4 regions of the Streptomyces sp. NPDC047853 genome follow, and region 1 is predicted to be linked to each of the others. Evidence: riboswitches for the same ligand, from Rfam matches in the RefSeq annotation. Region 1 holds a riboswitch; each other region holds the start of a gene.
What was found. Region 1 has a riboswitch for cobalamin ahead of ACGF5T_RS18800 (ABC transporter substrate-binding protein). Riboswitches for the same ligand answer to the same signal wherever they lie in the genome.
Positions count from the first base shown of each region.

Region 2: it holds a riboswitch for cobalamin, as region 1 does, so the genes downstream of both, ACGF5T_RS28415 (cobalamin biosynthesis protein) here and ACGF5T_RS18800 (ABC transporter substrate-binding protein) in region 1, are expected to answer to the same signal.
Region 3: it holds a riboswitch for cobalamin, as region 1 does, so the genes downstream of both, ACGF5T_RS03135 (ribonucleoside-diphosphate reductase subunit alpha) here and ACGF5T_RS18800 (ABC transporter substrate-binding protein) in region 1, are expected to answer to the same signal.
Region 4: it holds a riboswitch for cobalamin, as region 1 does, so the genes downstream of both, ACGF5T_RS21505 (ABC transporter substrate-binding protein) here and ACGF5T_RS18800 (ABC transporter substrate-binding protein) in region 1, are expected to answer to the same signal.

Region 1 covers NZ_JBIDCI010000009.1:130,686-135,344, reverse strand. Annotated here, with positions in the region: gene ACGF5T_RS18815 (ATP-grasp domain-containing protein) at 1-1,129, shown strand, start outside; gene ACGF5T_RS18810 (MFS transporter) at 1,122-2,390, shown strand; gene ACGF5T_RS18805 (class I SAM-dependent methyltransferase) at 2,359-3,108, shown strand; cobalamin riboswitch at 3,201-3,322, shown strand; gene ACGF5T_RS18800 (ABC transporter substrate-binding protein) at 3,371-4,396, shown strand; gene ACGF5T_RS18795 (iron ABC transporter permease) at 4,393-4,659, shown strand, end outside.
Region 2 covers NZ_JBIDCI010000018.1:54,880-59,538, reverse strand. Annotated here, with positions in the region: gene ACGF5T_RS28420 (cobyric acid synthase) at 1-1,115, opposite strand, end outside; gene ACGF5T_RS28415 (cobalamin biosynthesis protein) at 1,112-2,077, opposite strand; cobalamin riboswitch at 2,194-2,336, opposite strand; gene ACGF5T_RS28410 (hypothetical protein) at 2,487-2,708, opposite strand; gene ACGF5T_RS28405 (inorganic phosphate transporter) at 2,745-3,980, opposite strand; gene ACGF5T_RS28400 (class II aldolase/adducin family protein) at 4,206-4,659, shown strand, end outside.
Region 3 covers NZ_JBIDCI010000001.1:673,461-678,119, reverse strand. Annotated here, with positions in the region: gene ACGF5T_RS03155 (GntR family transcriptional regulator) at 1-695, shown strand, start outside; gene ACGF5T_RS03150 (DUF3311 domain-containing protein) at 876-1,133, shown strand; gene mctP (monocarboxylate uptake permease MctP) at 1,130-2,740, shown strand; gene ACGF5T_RS03140 (GNAT family N-acetyltransferase) at 2,813-3,319, shown strand; cobalamin riboswitch at 3,344-3,525, shown strand; gene ACGF5T_RS03135 (ribonucleoside-diphosphate reductase subunit alpha) at 3,649-4,659, shown strand, end outside.
Region 4 covers NZ_JBIDCI010000011.1:115,233-119,891, reverse strand. Annotated here, with positions in the region: gene ACGF5T_RS21520 (ABC transporter ATP-binding protein) at 1-348, opposite strand, end outside; gene ACGF5T_RS21515 (FecCD family ABC transporter permease) at 350-1,540, opposite strand; gene ACGF5T_RS21510 (MFS transporter) at 1,930-3,132, shown strand; cobalamin riboswitch at 3,200-3,407, shown strand; gene ACGF5T_RS21505 (ABC transporter substrate-binding protein) at 3,450-4,490, shown strand; gene ACGF5T_RS21500 (iron chelate uptake ABC transporter family permease subunit) at 4,487-4,659, shown strand, end outside.

The DNA.
Region 1 (4,659 bases):
GGACCGGCTGCCCGCCGACGCCCTCGACGTCGTCGTGACCGACACCTTCGACGTGGCCGGGGTGGCCGGTCTGCTCGGGCGTGATCCGGGGCTGCGCGGCCTGATCAGTTCCACCGACACGTGGACCCTGGCCGGCGCCGCCCTCGCCGAACGCCTCGGCCTGCCCGGTCTCGATCCGGCCGTCCTGCGGCTGACCCGGGACAAGGCCGCCGTACGCGACCGGCTGTACGGCGCGGGTCTCACCCGCGCCAGGGCCTTCGAGAGCGCCGAGGCGGACCGCGAGGCCCGCGGACCGCTGCTCAAGGAGGTCGGACTGCCGCTCGTCCTCAAGGACACCGCGGGCACCGGGAGCCAGAACGTGTGGCTGGTCCGTGACGAGGGCGAGCTGGACGCGGCGTTGGCGCAGGCGTCCGGCCGCGAGCTGAAGGGGCGGTTGTTCGCCGAGCCGTACTTCGGCGGACCGGTGTACAGCGCCGAGACGCTCACCTGGGACGGCAGCACCCGGCTGCTGGGCGTCTCCAGTCGGCTCATGTCACCGGAGCCGCACTTCAGGGAGGAGATCACCGCCTTCCCCGTCGCCTTCCCGGCACCGCTGCGGACATCGCTGGAGGGCTGGCTCGACCGGGTGCTCGCCGCCATCGGCTACACCGACCGGTTCGCCCACGTGGAGTTCGTGCTGACCACCGACGGCCCGGAGGTGGTGGAGGTCAACCCCCGCATCGGGGGCGCGCTGGTCGGGGAGGGCCTGTGCCGGGCACTCGGCGTCAACGTGTACGAGGCGATGATCGAGGCCGCGCTCGGCCACCGCCCGCGCCTCATGGACGCGTCCCTGCCCGGCGGCCCGGCCGTCGCCTTCGTCCTCGGCTATCCGGCCGCACCCGGCGTCTTCACGGGCGTCGCCGGGCTCGACCGGCTCGCCGACATGCCGGGAACACCCGCCTGGTACCCGGTCAAGCGGGTCGGCGACCCCGTCGAGCACCTGGGCGACAGCCGCGGCTACGCGGGCATCGTGTACGCCGAGGCCGAGACCGCCGAACTCGCCACCCACCGCGCGGTGGCCGCCGCGGGCGCCCTGCGGGTGCTCACCGACCCCTTCCCCGAGGCCGGTCGGGCGGCGCCCGGTGGGTGAGCGCACCACCCGGCGAGCGGGACGGCGGGCCTCGCTGTTCCCGCTGACCGGCGCCCTGCGGTTCCTCCTGGTCAGCTCGTTCCTCATTCCGCTCGGCAGCTTCATGGTCCTGCCGTTCATGTCGGTGTTCCTGCACGAACGGCTCGGGATGGGGCTCGGCACGGTCGGCGTCGTCCTGGCGGCGGCCTCGCTCGTGCAGTTCTCCGGCGGCATCGTCGGCGGCGCCCTGGCGGACCGGATCGGGCTGCGCCGCACGATGCTGTGGGCCCTCGTCGTACGCACCGCCGGTTTCGCCGGGTTCCTGCTGGCCCTGCGCTGGCCGCCGCTGGCGGTCTGGGCGCTGGTCCTGACGTGCTGCGGTGCCGCGCTGTACCTGCCCGCCAACAAGGCCTACCTGGTGCACGGCGTCGACGACGAGCGCCGTCCGGCCTTCCTCTCGGCGGGCAACGCGGCGCTCAACGCCGGGATGGCCGTCGGCCCGCTCATCGCCGGACCGTTCGTCCTGTCCTCGCCCGGTTGGCTCTTCGCGGCCGTCACGGCGCTGTTCCTCGCGGTCACCGTGGGACACGCGCGGCTGCCCGGAACGGACGCGGAACAGACCACCGGGCCGGGCGAGAAGGCCGCCACGGGTCTCCTGGCGGGCCTCGCACCCCTGCCGTTCGCCGCCAACGCGCTGGCCTTCTACCTCTACTTCCACTTCCAGCACTTCCTGGCGGTGTACGCCGTCGAGCGCGCCTCCGGTGCGTTCTACAGCGTGGTGCTGCTGCTCTGTTTCGCTCTGGTCATCGTCGTGCAGCCGCTCGCGTCGGGTCTGATCCGGCGCATGCCGTACGCCCTCGCCCTCGCGGTCGGTTTCACGGGCCTGGCGGCGGGCCTGGCCGTGCTGGCGGCCGGTACCCGGGCGGCCCTGCTGGCGGGCGGCGCGCTGATCACTCTGGGCGACATCGTGCTGTTCCTCAAGAACGACCTGGAGGCGCTGCGCCGCAGCCCCCGCTCCGACGCCGTCGTCTTCGGGCAGCAGCGGCTGGCCGCGGGCCTGGGCGCCTGCGCGAGCGGCGCCCTGGGCGGGCAGCTGTACGGCCTCGGGGAACGGGCCGGGCACACCGGCTGGTTCTGGCTGCTGGCGGCCGCCCAGTGCCTGCTGCTTCCCCCTCTGCTGCTCACGCTGCGCCGTCGCCCGGCGCGGCCCCCTGTCCCCGACGGCGACCACGAAGGAGCACTGACGCGCGATGACACGGACGGGCGGATTCCAGGACGATGACTTCTGGACCGAGTTCCACGACTTCCTCTTCTCCGAGCAGCGCTACGAGCAGGCCGAGGAACTGCTCGACACCTCTCCCCTGCTCGCCCTCCCCGACGGAGCACGCGTGCTGGACCTGTGCTGCGGGCCGGGCGTCTTCACCGTGCCCCTCGCCCGCCGCGGGCACCGCGTGACCGGAGTCGACCTGAGCCCGGCCATGCTGGACCGGGCACGCAAGCGGTCGGCCGACGCCGGTGCCGACGTGACGTACGTGCGGGCCGACGCACGCGACTACGAGGCACCGGGCGGCTTCGACGTGGTCCTCAACATGTTCACCTCCTTCGGGTACTTCGAGGACCCCGCCGACAACGCGCGCGTGCTGCGCACCATGTACACCTGCCTGGCGCCCGGCGGCACGCTCGTCCTCGACCTCGCGGGGAAGGAACTCCTGGCCCGCCGGGTCACCCCGCCCAAGGTGGTGCGGCGGGGCGACGACCTGATGGTGCAGACCGACACCGTGCTGGACGAGTGGGCGCGGCTGCGCAGCGAGTGGGTGCTGGTGCGGGGCGACCGGGTGACGCGGGCCACCCTGACGTGGTTCGTGTACAGCGCCGTGGAGTTGCGGCGGATGGCCGAGGAGGCCGGGTTCGGCCGCGTGGAGGTCTTCGGCGGGTTCGACGGCCGCCCCTACGACGAGGACGCCGAACGGCTCGTCCTGCGGGCCGTCCGCGAAGGGTGAGGCAGGAGCGGGGCGTGCGGCCGGAAACCGCACGCCCTTTCGCCGTCGGCTCGGCGAAACGTAGGATCACCTGGTCATCGCCGCGACGGGAGACAGGAAGCCGGTGCGAATCCGGCACGGTCCCGCCACTGTGACCGGGGAGCGCCCCTCCGACACGCCACTGCGCACCGCGCGGGAAGGCGGGGGGAACGTCGATCCGGGAGTCAGGACACTGGTCCGTCGCGGGCCCGATCCGAGGAGCGCGGACTCCAGGAGGCTTCACGTGTCCCAGCTGTTCACCCCTGCCCGCACGCGCGGGTTCCTTCGTGCCACGGCCGCTGCCGTGGCACTGTCGGCGGTGCTGCTCACCACCGGCTGCGGTGTATCCGACGAGGGCGGCGGCGACGCCGAGGCCACCGCCGCCGCGCCCGCGGGCTTCCCGGTCACCGTCGACAACTGCGGCGTGCGGACGACGTACGACAGGCCGCCGTCGCGGGTGGTCACCATCCACCAGCACCCGGCGGAACTCATGCTCGCGCTCGGTCTGAAGGACCGCATGGTCGGCACGGCCTTCCCCGACTCCGCCGTGCTGCCGGAGCTGAAGGAGGACTACGAGGCGATCCCCGAACTGGCGGGAAGGGAGCCGTCGTTCGAGAAGGTCCTGGACGCCGAACCCGACTTCGTCTACGGCGGCTACGGCAGCGCCTTCGCCGAGAACGAAGGCCGCTCCCGCGAGGCGTTCACCGACGCGGGCATCGACACCTACCTCAACCGCGAGTACTGCGGCGAGAAGCAGGTGACGATGAAGGACACGTACGACGAGATCCGCACCATCGGCAGGATCTTCGGCGTCCCGGACCGGGCCGACGCACTGGTCGCGGACCTGGAGGGCCGCGTCGGCAAGGCCGCCACCGGCGTCCGGGGCGAGCCCCGGGTGCCCGTCTTCGTCTACGACAGCGGCGACAAGAGCGCCTTCACCGCGGGCGGCAAGAGCCTCGGCACCGAGCTGATCCGGCTGGCCGGGGGCGAGAACGTCTTCGCCGATCTCGACGACGTCTTCGGCGACGTCTCCTGGGAGCAGGTCGTCGAGCGCAGGCCCGAGGTCATCGCCATCTACGACTACGCCGGCGCCGGAAGCGTCGAGGAGAAGAAGAAGTACCTGCTCTCCCAGCCCGCGCTCGCCGACGTACCCGCCGTCAGGAACAAGCGGTTCGTCGTCCTGCCGCTGACCGCCACCCTGGTCGGCATCCGCTCGGCCTACGCGGTCGAGGACCTGGCCCGCGGGCTGCACCCCAAGAGCTTCCGATGACGCAGACCGCAACCGGCACGTCCACCGGACGGACGGTCCGTCGGCGCGGCGCCGAGGAGCCGGGAGGGGGCGGTACGCGGCTGGCCGTCACGCTGCTCGTCCTCACCGTCCTGCTGCTCGCCTCCGCCACGGCCGGCCTCGCGATCGGTTCCGTCCAGGTGCCGCCCGGCCAGGTGTGGGGCATCGTGACACACGCCCTGGGGGCCGACTGGCAGGATCCGGACTGGTCGCGGGCCCGGGAGACCATCGTGGTGGACGTCCGG
Region 2 (4,659 bases), on a different contig from region 1:
ACCCGCACGGGCAGTACTCCGAGCCCGTCCACGTGCCCGGCGCGCGATTCGACGTCGTCCTCGATGTGCTCGCCGAGCACCTGGAAGCCCCCGCAGATCCCGAGCACCGGGCGGCCCTCTGCGGCCCTGCGGACGAGGGCGTCCGCGAGCCCGCGCTCCCGCAGCCACCGCAGGGCCCGGACCGTCCCGCGGGTGCCCGGCACGATCACGAGATCGGCGTCCGCCAGCTCCTCCGGCCGGTCCACGAACCGCACCACGACACCGGGTTCGGCGGCGAGCGCGTCCACGTCCGTGAAGTTGGACATCAACGGGACGGCGCACACGGCGACCCGCAGCACGTCCTCGCCGACCGGCGGCGCGACGACCGACTCCCGCACCGTCCCGCGCAGGGACACGCGCAGTCCGTCCTCCTCGTCGATCCCGAGGCCGTGCCGGAAGGGCAGCACACCGTACGTACGCCGCCCGGTGAGGCCGTGCAGCATGTCCAGGCCGGGCTCCAGCAGCGACACGTCGCCCCGGAACTTGTTGACGAGGAACCCGGCGACCAGCGCCTGGTCCTCGGACGACAGCAGGGCCACCGTGCCGAAGAAGGAGGCGAAGACGCCCCCGCGGTCGATGTCGCCGACGACCAGCACGGGGAACCCGGCGCCCCGGGCGATCCCCATGTTCACGATGTCGGTCCGGCGCAGGTTGATCTCGGCCGGACTGCCCGCCCCCTCGCAGATCACCGCGTCATACGTGCCCCGCAGCTCGGCCAGGCAGTCCAGCACCGTGCCGAGCAACCGGCGCTGGCGCCCGCCGTGGTAGCCGCGGGCGCTCATCTCGCCGACCGGCTTGCCGAGCAGCACGACCTGGCTGCTGCGCTCACCCCCCGGCTTGAGCAGCACCGGGTTCATCAGCGCGGTCGGCTCCACCCGGCACGCCTGCGCCTGCATGGCCTGCGCCCGCCCGATCTCCGCGCCCTCGCGGGTCACGAAGGAGTTCAGCGACATGTTCTGCGCCTTGAACGGCGCGACCTTGACGCCCTGCCGCACCAGCCAGCGGCAGATCCCGGCGGTGACGACGCTCTTGCCGGCGTCGGAGGTGGTGCCGGCGACGAGGAGGCCACCGCTCATGAGTCACGTCCCTTCGTGAGTGCCCGGCGTGCGAGCAGCCGTGCGCCGGCGCACACGCCCAGCGCCAGCCAGCCCACGCGCCGGGAGAGCCGGACGGCCCGGTCGATGTCGCCGGAACCGGCCCGTACGGCGCGGCCGGCGGCCCCGTTGAGGACGGGCCGGTGCTCCACCCGCCCGCCGTAGGAGAGCGTCCCGCCGAGCCGCACGCCGAGGGCGCCCGCGAACGACGCCTCCACGGGGCCGGCGTTGGGGCTCGGGTGCCGCCCGGCGTCGGCACGCCACGCCCGCACGGCGCCCCGCGGATCGCCGCCGGCGACGGTGGCGAGGACGGCGGTCAGCCGGGCGCCGGGCCAGCCCGCGAGGTCGTCGAGCCGGGCCGAGGCCCACCCGAACCGGCGGTACCGGGCGGACTTGTGGCCGACCATGGCGTCCAGGGTGTTCACCGCGCGGAAGCCGAGCAGTCCGGGCACTCCGGCGACGGCGCCCCACACCAGGGCGCCCACCACCGCGTCCGAGGTGTTCTCGGCGACGGACTCGACGACGGCCCGGGCGATCCCGTCGGCGTCCAGGGCCTGCGGGTCCCGTCCGCACAGGTGCGGCAGCCGCGCCCGGGCCGCCTCGACGTCACCGGCCTCCAGGGCCTGCCCGATCGAGCGGGCCTCCCGGGCGAGCGAGGTCCCGCCGACGACGGCCCAGGTGGCCGCGCCGGTCAGTGCGACGGAGGCGGCGGGGGAGCGGCGTACGGCGCGTGCGGCGGAGGCCCCGAGGGCGGCGGCGCCACCGGCGCACAGGGCGGTGTGCAGCGCGCCCCGGCCCCGGTGGTCACGCCACAGCACCCGTTCCACGGCACCGGCGGCACGGCCGAACGCGGCGACCGGGTGCCCGCGGCGCGGATCGCCGAGGAGGAGGTCGCCGAGGAGGCCGGCGGCGGCGCCGTACGCGAAGACGCGTTCGGCGCGCACGGCTCAGCCGGCCGCGGGGCGGGGGAGGGTGTCGCTGGGGCACCCGGAGTCGCCGGTGTACCTGGAACGGCAGCCGCGCATGGCGATACGTCCTCACTCAGGGTGTCCGCGCCCTGGCTGGAAGAGACCGGCGGTGAGAGTTCCTGGCTTCCGGGGAGGGGCTCCCCGGTCACAGTGGCGGGACCGCGCCGGAATCGCACCGGGCTTCCTCTCCTGCCGCCGTAATGGCTCCGGCAGTCCACCACGGCCCGCGAACACCCGTCAACCTGGCGTTGACCTGCGACGGGGGAGTGTGCGAAGCCCCACACGCGGGTGGTGTGCGCCGGCACGCGAAGAGGCGGGGTGCGGGACGGTGGGTGTCCGTCCCGCACCCCGCCTCACGGGTGTGCGGTGATCGTTCGCGCGACGCTCAGGCGACGATCAGGTAGATGCCGTACGCCACCGCCGCCGCGCAGGCCGCGAAGCACGCGTACGCGCCGGTGACCGCGAGGGCCGCGGAGCCGCCCTGGGCGGTGGCCCGCTCCTGGCGGGAGAGGCCGGCGATGCCGAGCGTGAACAGGCCCACCAGGACCACGGTGGACACGAGGCTGACTCCGAAGACGGAGCCTAGAGCTGCCCAGTCGATGCTCATGGAGGTTCGCTTCTTCCTTCGTACCCGGGGGCGGGCTCAGACGGTGGTGGTGGCCGACGGGGACTTGGCGTCGGTCGCGGCGGCCGGGACGGCGACGGCCAGTTCCTCGGCCGCCCCGGTCGGCGGCGGGGAGACCGCGGCCATCGCCGTGGTCACCACACCGGACGGCTCGGGCTCGTCGATGACGTTGGTGTGGTCGACGACCTCGCGCCGGGAGATCTTCCAGATGGCGGCGCTGGAGGCGACCAGGAAGACGGCCACGACGGCGGTGCCCCAGTCGCCCAGGCCGCAGACCCACTCGGCGATCGCGGCGACCAGGGCCGCGGCCGGCAGGGTCAGGCCCCAGGCGACGAACATCCGGGTCGCCGTGGACCAGCGCACCACGCCGCCCTTGCGGCCGAGACCCGCGCCCATCACCGCACCGGAGACCGAGTGCGTGGTGGAGAGGGAGAAGCCGAGGTGCGAGGAGGCCAGGATGACCGTGGCGGCGCTGGTCTGGGCGGCGAAGCCCTGCTGCGGCTGGAGGTCGGTCAGACCCTTGCCCATCGTGCGGATGATGCGCCAGCCGCCGAGGTAGGTGCCCAGCGCGATGGCGATGCCCGCGGACAGGATGACCCACATGGGCGGGTCGGAGTCGGGGGCGAGGGCGCCGCCCGCGACCAGGGCCAGGGTGATGATGCCCATCGTCTTCTGGGCGTCGTTGGTGCCGTGGGCCAGCGAGACGAGGCCGGCGGAGGCGATCTGCCCGGCGCGGTACCCCTTCGCGGCGGCCTTGCCGTCGGCCTTGCGGCCGAGCCGGTACGTCAGCCGCGCGCCCAGCATCGCCGCGATGCCCGCGACGAGCGGGGCGGCGATCGCCGGGAGGAGGACCTTGGTGACGAGCACGTCGCCGTGCACCGCGCCGACGCCGGCCGAGGCGACGGCGGCACCGATCAGGCCGCCCATGAGGGCGTGCGAGGAGCTGGACGGGAGCCCGACCAGCCAGGTCAGCAGGTTCCAGAGGATCGCGCCGACGAGGGCGGCGAAGATGACCTCGGGACGGATGCCGGTCTCGTCGACGAGACCCTTGGAGATCGTGTTGGCGACCTCCACCGAGAGGAAGGCGCCGACAAGGTTGAGGACGGCGGACATCGCCACCGCCACCTTGGGCTTGAGCGCACCGGTCGAAATGGTCGTTGCCATCGCGTTCGCGGTGTCGTGGAAACCGTTCGTGAAATCGAACGCGAGTGCGGTTACCACCACAATCGCGAGGATCAGCGAGAAGCTTTCCATTTACCCAGGCAATCGTTCGAGGTCATTGGCTGGTCGAACGTAGGTAACCAGAGTGAACGGAAGATGAACTGGGAAGGGCGCCACAGTGACCGGAACGAGGGACACCACCTTCCGCTCCGTGCCCGCGCCGATGCTCTGCGGAGACGTGCCTGGCAGGATCGCCGGGGATCGGCCGTCGACGGGACGGCAGGAGTGCACGAGGCCTGCGGGGAGGAGCTGGTGACTGTGACGCGATCGACGGGCGGACGGGCGGACCAGGAGGTGGCCGAGGCCTGGGAGGCCCTCGTCGCCACGGCCCGGCGGACGGTGGCGGACGGACTGGTGGTCGGCACCTCCGGCAATGTCTCGGTGCGCGTCGGCGACACGGTGCTGGTCACCCCTTCGGGGGTGCCGTACGACCGTCTGGCGCCGGCCGACGCGACCGGCGTGGACCTCGACGGCCGACAGGTGCTCGGGACGCTGGTCCCCACCAGCGAACTGCCCCTGCACCTCGCCGTGTACCGCGCCACCGACGCCCGGGCCGTCGTCCACACCCACGCCGTGCACGCGACGGCGGTCTCGCTGCTCGTGCCCGAACTCCCGCCGGTGCACTACATGGCCGCCGCGCTGGGCGGCCCGGTCCGGGTCGCCCGCTACGCGACCTACGGCACCGACGAACTGGCCCGCGCCGCGCTCGACG
Region 3 (4,659 bases), on a different contig from region 1:
ACTACCGACTGAAGAAGCACCTGCTGGACATGACCCGGACCCAGGCGCCGGGCACGCCGGTCCCTCCCGAGCGCACCCTGGCCGCCGAGTTCGACACCTCGCGCACGACGGTGCGCCAGGCCCTCCAGGAACTGGTCGTCGAGGGCCGCCTGGAGCGCATCCAGGGCAAGGGCACCTTCGTCGCCAAGCCCAAGGTCTCGCAGGCCCTGCAACTCACCTCGTACACCGAGGACATGCGGGCCCAGGGTCTCGAACCCACCTCGCAGCTGCTGGACATCGGCTACATCACCGCCGACGACCGGCTCGCCGGGCTGCTGGACATCACGGCCGGCGGTCGGGTGCTGCGCATCGAGCGGCTGCGCATGGCCAACGGCGAGCCCATGGCCATCGAGACCACCCACCTCAGCGCCAAGCGCTTCCCGGCGCTGCGCCGTTCCCTGGTGAAGTACACGTCCCTCTACACGGCGCTCGCCGAGGTCTACGACGTCCACCTCGCCGAGGCCGAGGAGACCATCGAGACCTCGCTGGCCACCCCGCGCGAGGCCGGGCTGCTCGGCACCGACGTCGGCCTGCCCATGCTGATGCTCTCCCGGCACTCGCAGGACCGCACCGGTCAGCCCGTGGAGTGGGTGCGCTCGGTGTACCGGGGCGACCGCTACAAGTTCGTGGCCCGGCTGAAGCGGCCCCAGGACTAGGGCCCGTCCGGCCCGGCGCGCCGGTCGCGCGGCTCGCGTGTCCGACATATTCCGCCACCCCGGACCGTGAAGTTGCAGTTCAGGACCGATATGCGGACGAGGGGTTCCGCTCTCTCGACGCCGTCACCTACATTTCGTGCGCACTGCACGAGGTGATCAGCGAGGGGACGGAGCCGCCGTATGTCACAAGCCCCAGAAGTGAGCAGAGGGCCGGTGGTGACGCCGGTGCGCGTCGTCATCGGCCTCTGCCTTGTCGCACCGTTCGTCGCCATGCTCTGGGTCGGTTCGTACGCGAAGACGGACCCGGCCTTCATCGGCATCCCGTTCTTCTACTGGTACCAGATGGCGTGGGTGGTCCTCTCCACCGCGCTGACGATGATCGCCTACAAGCTGTGGCAGCGTGACCAGCGCGCCCGCCGGGAAGGCGGTTCGAAGTGAACGACGGCGTGAACGGCGTCGCACTCGCCGTCTTCATCTTCTTCTTCCTGCTCGTCACCGCCATGGGCTTCCTCGCCGCCCGCTGGCGCAGGGCCGAGAACGAGCACAGCCTCGACGAGTGGGGCCTGGGCGGCCGCTCGTTCGGCACCTGGGTCACCTGGTTCCTGCTGGGCGGCGACCTGTACACGGCGTACACCTTCGTGGCCGTGCCGGCGGCGATCTACGCGGCCGGCGCCTCGGGCTTCTTCGCGGTGCCGTACACGATCCTGGTCTACCCGCTGATCTTCACCTTCCTGCCCCGGCTGTGGTCGGTCTCCCACAAGCACGGCTACGTGACGACCTCGGACTTCGTGCGCGGCCGGTTCGGCTCGAAGGGGCTGTCGCTGGCGGTGGCCGTGACCGGCATCCTCGCCACCATGCCGTACATCGCGCTCCAGCTCGTCGGCATCCAGGCCGTGCTGGACGTGATGGGCCTCGGCGGCGGCGAGGACACCAACTGGTTCATCAAGGACCTGCCCCTGCTGATCGCCTTCGGCGTGCTGGCGGCCTACACCTACTCGTCGGGGCTGCGCGCGCCCGCGCTGATCGCCTTCGTGAAGGACACGCTGATCTACATCGTCATCGCGGTGGCGATCATCTACATCCCGATCAAGCTGGGCGGCTTCGACGACATCTTCGCGGCGGCGGGCGACAAGTTCACCGAGTCGGGCAAGGGCTCGCTGACGCCGGACCACGGCGGCCAGTGGACCTACGCCACGCTGGCGCTGGGCTCCGCGCTCGCGCTCTTCATGTACCCGCACTCGATCACCGCGACGCTGTCCTCGCGCAGCCGTGAGGTGATCCGCCGCAACACCACGATCCTGCCGCTGTACTCGCTGATGCTGGGCCTGCTCGCGCTGCTGGGCTTCATGGCGATCGCGGCCGGGGTGAAGGTGGAGAACGGGCAGCTGGCGATCCCCCAGCTCTTCGAGAACATGTTCCCGGACTGGTTCGCCGGCGTGGCCTTCGCGGCGATCGGCATCGGCGCCCTGGTCCCGGCGGCGATCATGTCGATCGCGGCCGCCAACCTCTTCACCCGCAACATCTACAAGGACTTCATCAAGCCGGACGCCACCCCGGCCCAGGAGACCAAGGTCTCCAAGCTGGTGTCCCTGCTGGTGAAGGTGGGCGCGCTGGTGTTCGTGCTCGGCATGGACAAGACCGTCGCGATCAACTTCCAGCTGCTCGGCGGCATCTGGATCCTGCAGACCTTCCCGGCCCTGGTGGGCGGCCTGTTCACCCGCTGGTTCCACCGCTGGGCCCTGCTCGGCGGCTGGGCGGTCGGCATGGTCTACGGCACGGTCGCCGCGTACGGGGTGGCCTCGCCGACGCAGAAGCACTTCGGCGGTTCCTCCGACGAGATCCCGGGCATCGGTGAGATCGGCTACATCGGCCTCACCGCCTTCGTGCTGAACGTGGTGGTCACCGTGGTCCTGACCTTCGTCATGCGGGCGCTCAAGGCTCCCGACGGCGTCGACGAGACCAAGCCCGGTGACTACACGGCGGACGCGGGCGACCCCGGCGTCGAGGTGGAGCTGCCGCCGGCCACGGCGGGCACCTCGCACTGATCCCCTCCCCCATGCGGGCCGTCGGAGAAATCCGGCGGCCCGCTGTCGTACCCGTCGGGCACACTCGGGTTCATGGACTTCGTGATCCGGCGTGCCACGGCCGAGGAGTACGCCCCCCTCGGTGAGATCACCGCGCGCGCCTACCTGGGCGACGGCCTCCTCGACTTCGGGGAGGACGACGCCTACCTCCACGAGCTGCGCGCCGTGGCCCGGCGGGCGGCCGCCGCCGAGGTGCTGGTCGCCGCATCGGACGGCGGTGTGCTCGGTGGCGTCACCTTCGTGCCCCGCGGTGGCCCGATGGCCGACATCGCCCGTCCCGGCGAGGCCGAGATACGCATGCTCGCCGTCGCCCGCGAGGCGCGCGGACGCGGCGCCGGCGAGGCGCTGGTGCGGGCCTGCGTCGACCGCGCCCGGTCCGTGCCGGGCTGCGCGCGGGTCGTGCTGTCCACCCAGCGGACCATGCACGGCGCCCACCGCCTCTACGCGCGCCTGGGTTTCACCCGCACCCCGGAGCGCGACTGGAACCCCCTGCCGAAGCTGGACGACTTTACCCTGCTCACCTACGAACTGACGCTCTGACACCCTCCCGGCACGCTCACGGACACAACATCTGGGGGTGCTGGCGGCGCCCGGCACAAGATGTATGCTCGTGCTCGCTGTCGCCGCAGGGGAATCCGGTGCGAATCCGGAACTGTCCCGCAACGGTGTACTTGTGCGTGTCCGCGTCCCCACGTGTCCGCGCACGGGCTTGAGTCCGAGGACCTGCCGACAGTGCGCCCGGCCGCCTTGGCCCGGGTGCCATGACGTCCGGGCCTCGTGGAGTGGGCCGGTGGACGCGACGCCGTGCGCGCTCGTGAGCTGCCTCCTGCCCTCCGCCAGGCCCCGTGCCGAGCGAGGGAGTGCTCCACGTGACCATCGCGCCAGCCGATCCGGCTTCAGCGACCCCGGTGGCGGCGACCGCGGAACCGGACGGTCCCGGTACCGCGCTGCTGCGGACCCTGACCGAGCTGACCGCCGACCTCCCGGGCGCCGACCCCGGCCGGGTCGCCGCCGCCGCGCTGCGCGGCCGGTCCACCCGTGCGGACGAGGCCGAGCTGCGCGAGCTGGCCACCGAGGCCGCCGCCGGACTGATCTCGGAGGACCCGGTCTACTCCCGGCTCGCCGCCCGCCTGCTGACCCTCACCATCCGGGCCGAGGCCGCCTCCCAGGGCGTCACCTCCTTCACCGGGTCGGTCGCCACCGGTCACCGCGAGGGCCTGATCGCCGACCGCACCGCCGCGTTCGTACGGCTGCACGCGGAGCGGCTGGACGCGCTGATCGACCCGGCCGCCGACGACCGCTTCGGCTACTTCGGTCTGCGTACCCTGCACAGCCGGTACCTGCTCCGGCACCCGATCACCCGCAAGGTGGTCGAGACGCCCCAGCACTTCATGCTGCGCGTGGCCGCCGGGCTCGCCGAGGACGACACCGCCCGCTCGGCCGACGAGGTGGCCGCCCTCTACGGGCTGATGAGCCGCCTCGACTACCTGCCCTCCTCCCCCACCCTCTTCAACTCCGGCACCCGGCACGCCCAGATGTCGTCCTGCTACCTCCTCGACTCCCCCAAGGACGAGCTGGACTCCCTCTACGACCGCCTCCACCAGGTGGCCCGCCTCTCCAAGCACGCCGGCGGCATCGGCATCGCCTACTCCCGCATCCGCTCCCGCGGCTCGCTCATCCGCGGCACCAACGGGCACTCCAACGGCATCGTCCCGTTCCTGAAGACGCTCGACGCCTCGGTCGCCGCCGTGAACCAGGGCGGCCGGCGCAAGGGCGCCGCGGCGGTCTACCTGGAGACCTGGCACGCCGACATCGAGGAGTTCCTGGAGCTGCGGGACAACACCGGCGAGGACGCCCGCCGCACCCACAACCTCAACCTC
Region 4 (4,659 bases), on a different contig from region 1:
GCGTTCCCGGACGCTGAGCACCTGGTTGCCGCGGAGGTGGGGGGCGCGTCCGAGCGCGACGACCTCCTCGACCGTGAAGTCGAAGTCGACGCCGCCGTCCTGGGTCATGGCCGCGACGGTCCGCGCGCTGTCGCGCATCGGGAGCCGGGTGAGGTCCTGTTCGCCCACCCAGACGGTGCCGGAGCTGGGGCGCAGCGCCCGGTACACGCACCGCAGAGCGGTGGACTTGCCGCTTCCGTTGGGGCCCACGAGGCCAACGACCTGACCGTCCGGCACGTCCAGGGAGAGTCCCCGTACGAGACTCCTGCCGTCCGTCACCACGGAGAGTTCATCGAGTTTCAGGTCCACGTCAGCGCGCTCCGAAGGTGTAGCCCCGGCGGCGCATCAGGGCGATGAAGACGGGGACCCCCACCAGCGCGGTGATGACCCCGAGCGGCAGCTCGCGCGGGGCGACCAGTGTCCGGGCCGCGAGGTCGACCCAGACCATGAAGATTGCCCCGACCAGTGGGGCCACGGCGAGGACGCGGGCGTGGGTGGCGCCGACGACCATCCGCACCACGTGCGGCATGACGAGGCCGACGAAGGCGATGGCGCCGCTGACGGCGACCATGACGCCCGTCACCAGCGAGACGAGGACCAGCAGCACCTTGCGGTACCGGTCGGGATCGAAGCCGAGGCTCGCGGCGGTCTCGTCGCCGAGGGAGAGGACGTCCAGTGCCCGCCCGTACCGGTACAGGAGCACCAGGCCGGCCAGCACCACGAGGGAGACGACGGGCAACGCGCCCCAGGCCGCGGCTCCGAAGCTGCCCATGGTCCAGTACAGGACCATGCTGGTCGCCTCGCTGTCCGGCGCGAAGTAGATGATCAGGCTCATGACAGCCTGGAACCCCAGCGACATGGCCACACCCGTGAGCACGAGGCGCAGCGGCGACAGCGAGCCCTTGCTGGAGGAGGCGGCGTACACCAGGAGCGAGGCGACGAGTGCGCCGACGAAGGCGCCGGCGGAGACGGCGTAGAGGCCGAGCGCCGCGAGCCCTCCGGTGACGGTGACCCCGACGGCACCCACGGAGGCGCCCGAGGAGACACCGAGGACGAAGGGATCGGCCAGCGCGTTGCGCACCATGGCCTGGATCGCCACACCGACCGCGCTCAGCCCGGCCCCCACCAGCGCCGCGAGCAGCACGCGCGGCGTACGGATCTGCCAGATGATCTGATACGTCGTCACCTCGTCCGCGCCGACCCGCCCGCCACTGAGAGCCGCCCACAGATGACGGGCCGTCTCCCCCGGGGTGACGACCGCGGGGCCCAGCCCGATGGCGACGACGACGGACACGAGCAGGACGGCGACCAGCGCCGAGCAGCCGAACAACAGCCCCTTACGGGAGCCGAGTCGACCTTGCGACCGGCCTCGCACGGCCTCCGCGGGCCGGGGCGCCGACGCCTCGGCCGGGTCGGCCGGGGTCTCGGCCGGGGTCTCGGCCTCACCGGCCGGGGTCTCGGCCTCACCGACTGAAGGCCCAGAGGCCGAGGGCGGAGGCATGTGCGGGACCTTCACTTTCCCTCGCTAATGACAATCGTTTTCATATGGTGAACCTAGCACGCCCCCGACCTCGACAGACAGTCCGGATCGACGGGCGAAACGAGACACGGGGCCACGACACCCCTCACGAGGGAGCGACCGGGAGCACTCTAATGGAAATGATTATCACTGCGATAGTGTGATGTCCGCGCCGCGCTGCCCGTCGCCTGCCGAGGCCGGTACCGCCGGACAACCTCCCTGTGCGACAAGGATGTTGCAGCCGGTTCGCGTTCGATCCACCGCCGCCGACAGGACAGGAGCGCCCCCTCGTGCCCAGCCCCTCCGCCCCTCCCGCCCCCGCCGGGTCCCCGCCCCGTGAGCAGCGCTCCATCCTGCTCGACCTGGCCTTCCTGCGCCTGTGGACAGGCGCCACCGCGTCCGGCCTGGCCACCTGGGCCCTGCCCTTCGTGCTGGGTCTCGCCGTCTTCGACCGGACCCTGGCCGCCACCGACCTCGGCCTGCTGCTCGCGGCCCGCACGGTCGGCTTCCTCGCCGCGGTACCCGTGGCCGGGGTCCTGGCCGACCGGCACTCCCGCCGGGGTGTGGTGCTGTGGGCGGGGCTCGCCGCCGGAGGCTCGGCGCCGGTGATCGCCTTCGGCCTGGACCGCTCGGTGCTGCTGATGGCGGCGGCCGCCGCGGTGGCCGGAGCCGGCCAGGGCGCCTGCCGACCCGCCTACCAGGCCCTGACCGCCGAGGTGGTCGACGCCGGTCGCAGGCAACAGGCCAACGCCGCCATGACGTTGGCGGTACGGGTCACCACCCTCGTGGGCCCCTCCTCGGCCGCGCTGCTCGCCGTCTTCCTGGACACCTGGGCCCTGTTGATGGGCATCGGGCTCCTCTGGCTCGTCGCGGCCTGCGTGCCCGGACGCGGCGCCCGGCCCGGGGCCGGGGAGGACACGGCGGAGCCTTCGGCCGGGGCGGGCAGGGCGTCCCTGCTGAGCGAGTTCGCGGAGGGGGTCCGCGAGGCCCGCAGGCACCCGTGGTTCCTCGCCGGTCTGGGCGCGCTGACGGCCGTGATAGCCACCGGCTACTCCGCGACCGGCGTCGCCCTGCCCATGGTCAGCCGGGACGAGTACGGCACCGAGGTCGTTCTCGCGGGTGCGATGACCGCGTACACCGCCGGAGCGCTCGGCGGTGCGCTGCTCATCGCCCGCTGGCGTCCCCGCTCCCCCGGCTGGGCCGCCCTGGCCGGCCTCGCCGCCTACGGACTCGCCCCGCTCAGCCTCGTGCTGCCCGTGCACCCGGCCGTCGTGATGGCCGCGTACGCCGTCGCGGGCGTCGGCATCGAGCTGTTCAACGTGCCGTGGTTCACCGCCGCCCAGCGCGAGGTCGCCCCGGACAAACTGGCCCGGGTCTCCTCCCTGGACTTCCTGCTCTCGTACGGACTCGCCCCGGTCGGGCTCGCCCTCATCGCCCCCGCCATCGACGCCTTCGGCGTCACGGCGGTGCTCACGGGCTGCGCGGTCGTCTGCTTCACGGCGCCCGCGGTCGCCGCCCTGGTGCCGAGCGCACGCACCTTCTCCGCCGCCCGGGAGCGCGACGAGGCCCGCTGAGCGCCGCTGCGAAGGGGCCACCCCGGAGGAGGGTCGAAGGTCCGTCGGACCGTACGGGAGAGGGCTGTGATAGCTTCCGGACGCCAGTCGCACTCGTGAACGCGGCCTACGCGTACACGGGTCAGGGAATCCGGTGGGAATCCGGAACTGACGCGCAGCGGTGAGGGTGACGGGCGGGGCAGCAGCCACTGGACGACGGTCACGGCCGGGTCCGGGAAGGCGTTCCGCCGGGATGACCCCGAGTCCGAAGACCTGCTGGTGACCGATCGTTCGCACGGACCCCGCGCCTGGGTCCTGACGTTGAGGAAACCGACACCTTGCAGCTGTCACGTCCCGCCCGTCGTTCCGTCCTGCTCCTGACCGGGGCCCTGTTGCTCACCGGGTGCGGTTCCGGCTCGGGTTCCGGCTCGTCCGGAAAGCCCGCCGGCGCCGGGAAGCGCTCCGTCACGATCGACAACTGCGGGCGGAAGGTGACGGTCGAGGCCCCTCCGCAGCGGGCGGTGTCCCTGAACCAGGGCACCACCGAGATCCTGCTCTCCCTGGGCCTGGCCGACCGCATGGTGGGAACCGCCACCTGGACCGACCCGGTCCTCGCGGGTCTTGAGCGGGCGAACGAGAAGGTGCCCCGGCTCGCCGACGACCAGCCGTCGTTCGAGCGGGTCCTGGACGCCGAACCCGACTTCGTGGCCTCCTCCTTCACCTCCACCCTGGGCAAGGGCGGGGTGGCGCCCCGCGAGAAGTTCGAGGAGCTCGGCGTTCCCACGTACCTCTCGCCCGCCGACTGCGAGGGCAAGGACAACACCGGCGACGGCGACGGCTCCCGGAGCGAGCCCCTGGCCATGGACACCGTCTACCGCGAAGTGCGGGAACTGGCACGGGTCTTCGGGGTGGAGGAACGGGGCGAGAAGCTCGTCTCCGGGTTGGAGAGCCGGGTGGCGAAGGCCGCCGCCGGGACCGGCGCCGAGAACGCCACCGTCCTGTACTGGTTCGCGAACCAGGAGTCCCCCTACATGGCGGGCTGCTGCGGCGCGCCCGGCGTCATCACGAACGCGCTGGGCGCGAAGAACGTCTTCGACGACAGCACGCAGGAGTGGCCCCAGATCAACTGGGAGACGGTGGCCGACCGTGACCCCGACCTGCTCGTCATCGGCGATCTGACCCGCAGGTCGCAGACCGCCGAGTCGGCCGCGAAGAAGATCGCGTTCCTGGAGTCGAATGCGGCGACGAGGAACATGAAGGCGGTGCGGGCGAAGCGGTACGTGCTGCTCAGCGGGCAGGCCATGAACCCCACGATCCGTACGGTCGAGGGCGTCGAGAAGGTGGCCGCGGCGCTGCGCGAGCACGGCCTCGCCCGATGACCACCGCGCTGCGGTCCTCCCGGAAGGTCCGGCCGCCCGGCGCGGCCGGTGTGCTGCGCGGCCTGGCCGGTCTGGGCGGCGGGCTCGCGGTGCTCGCCGTGTCCGTCGCCGTGGCCATCACCGTCGGGCCGGCGGACATCGGCGTGGGCGACGCCTGGTCGGTGGTCGC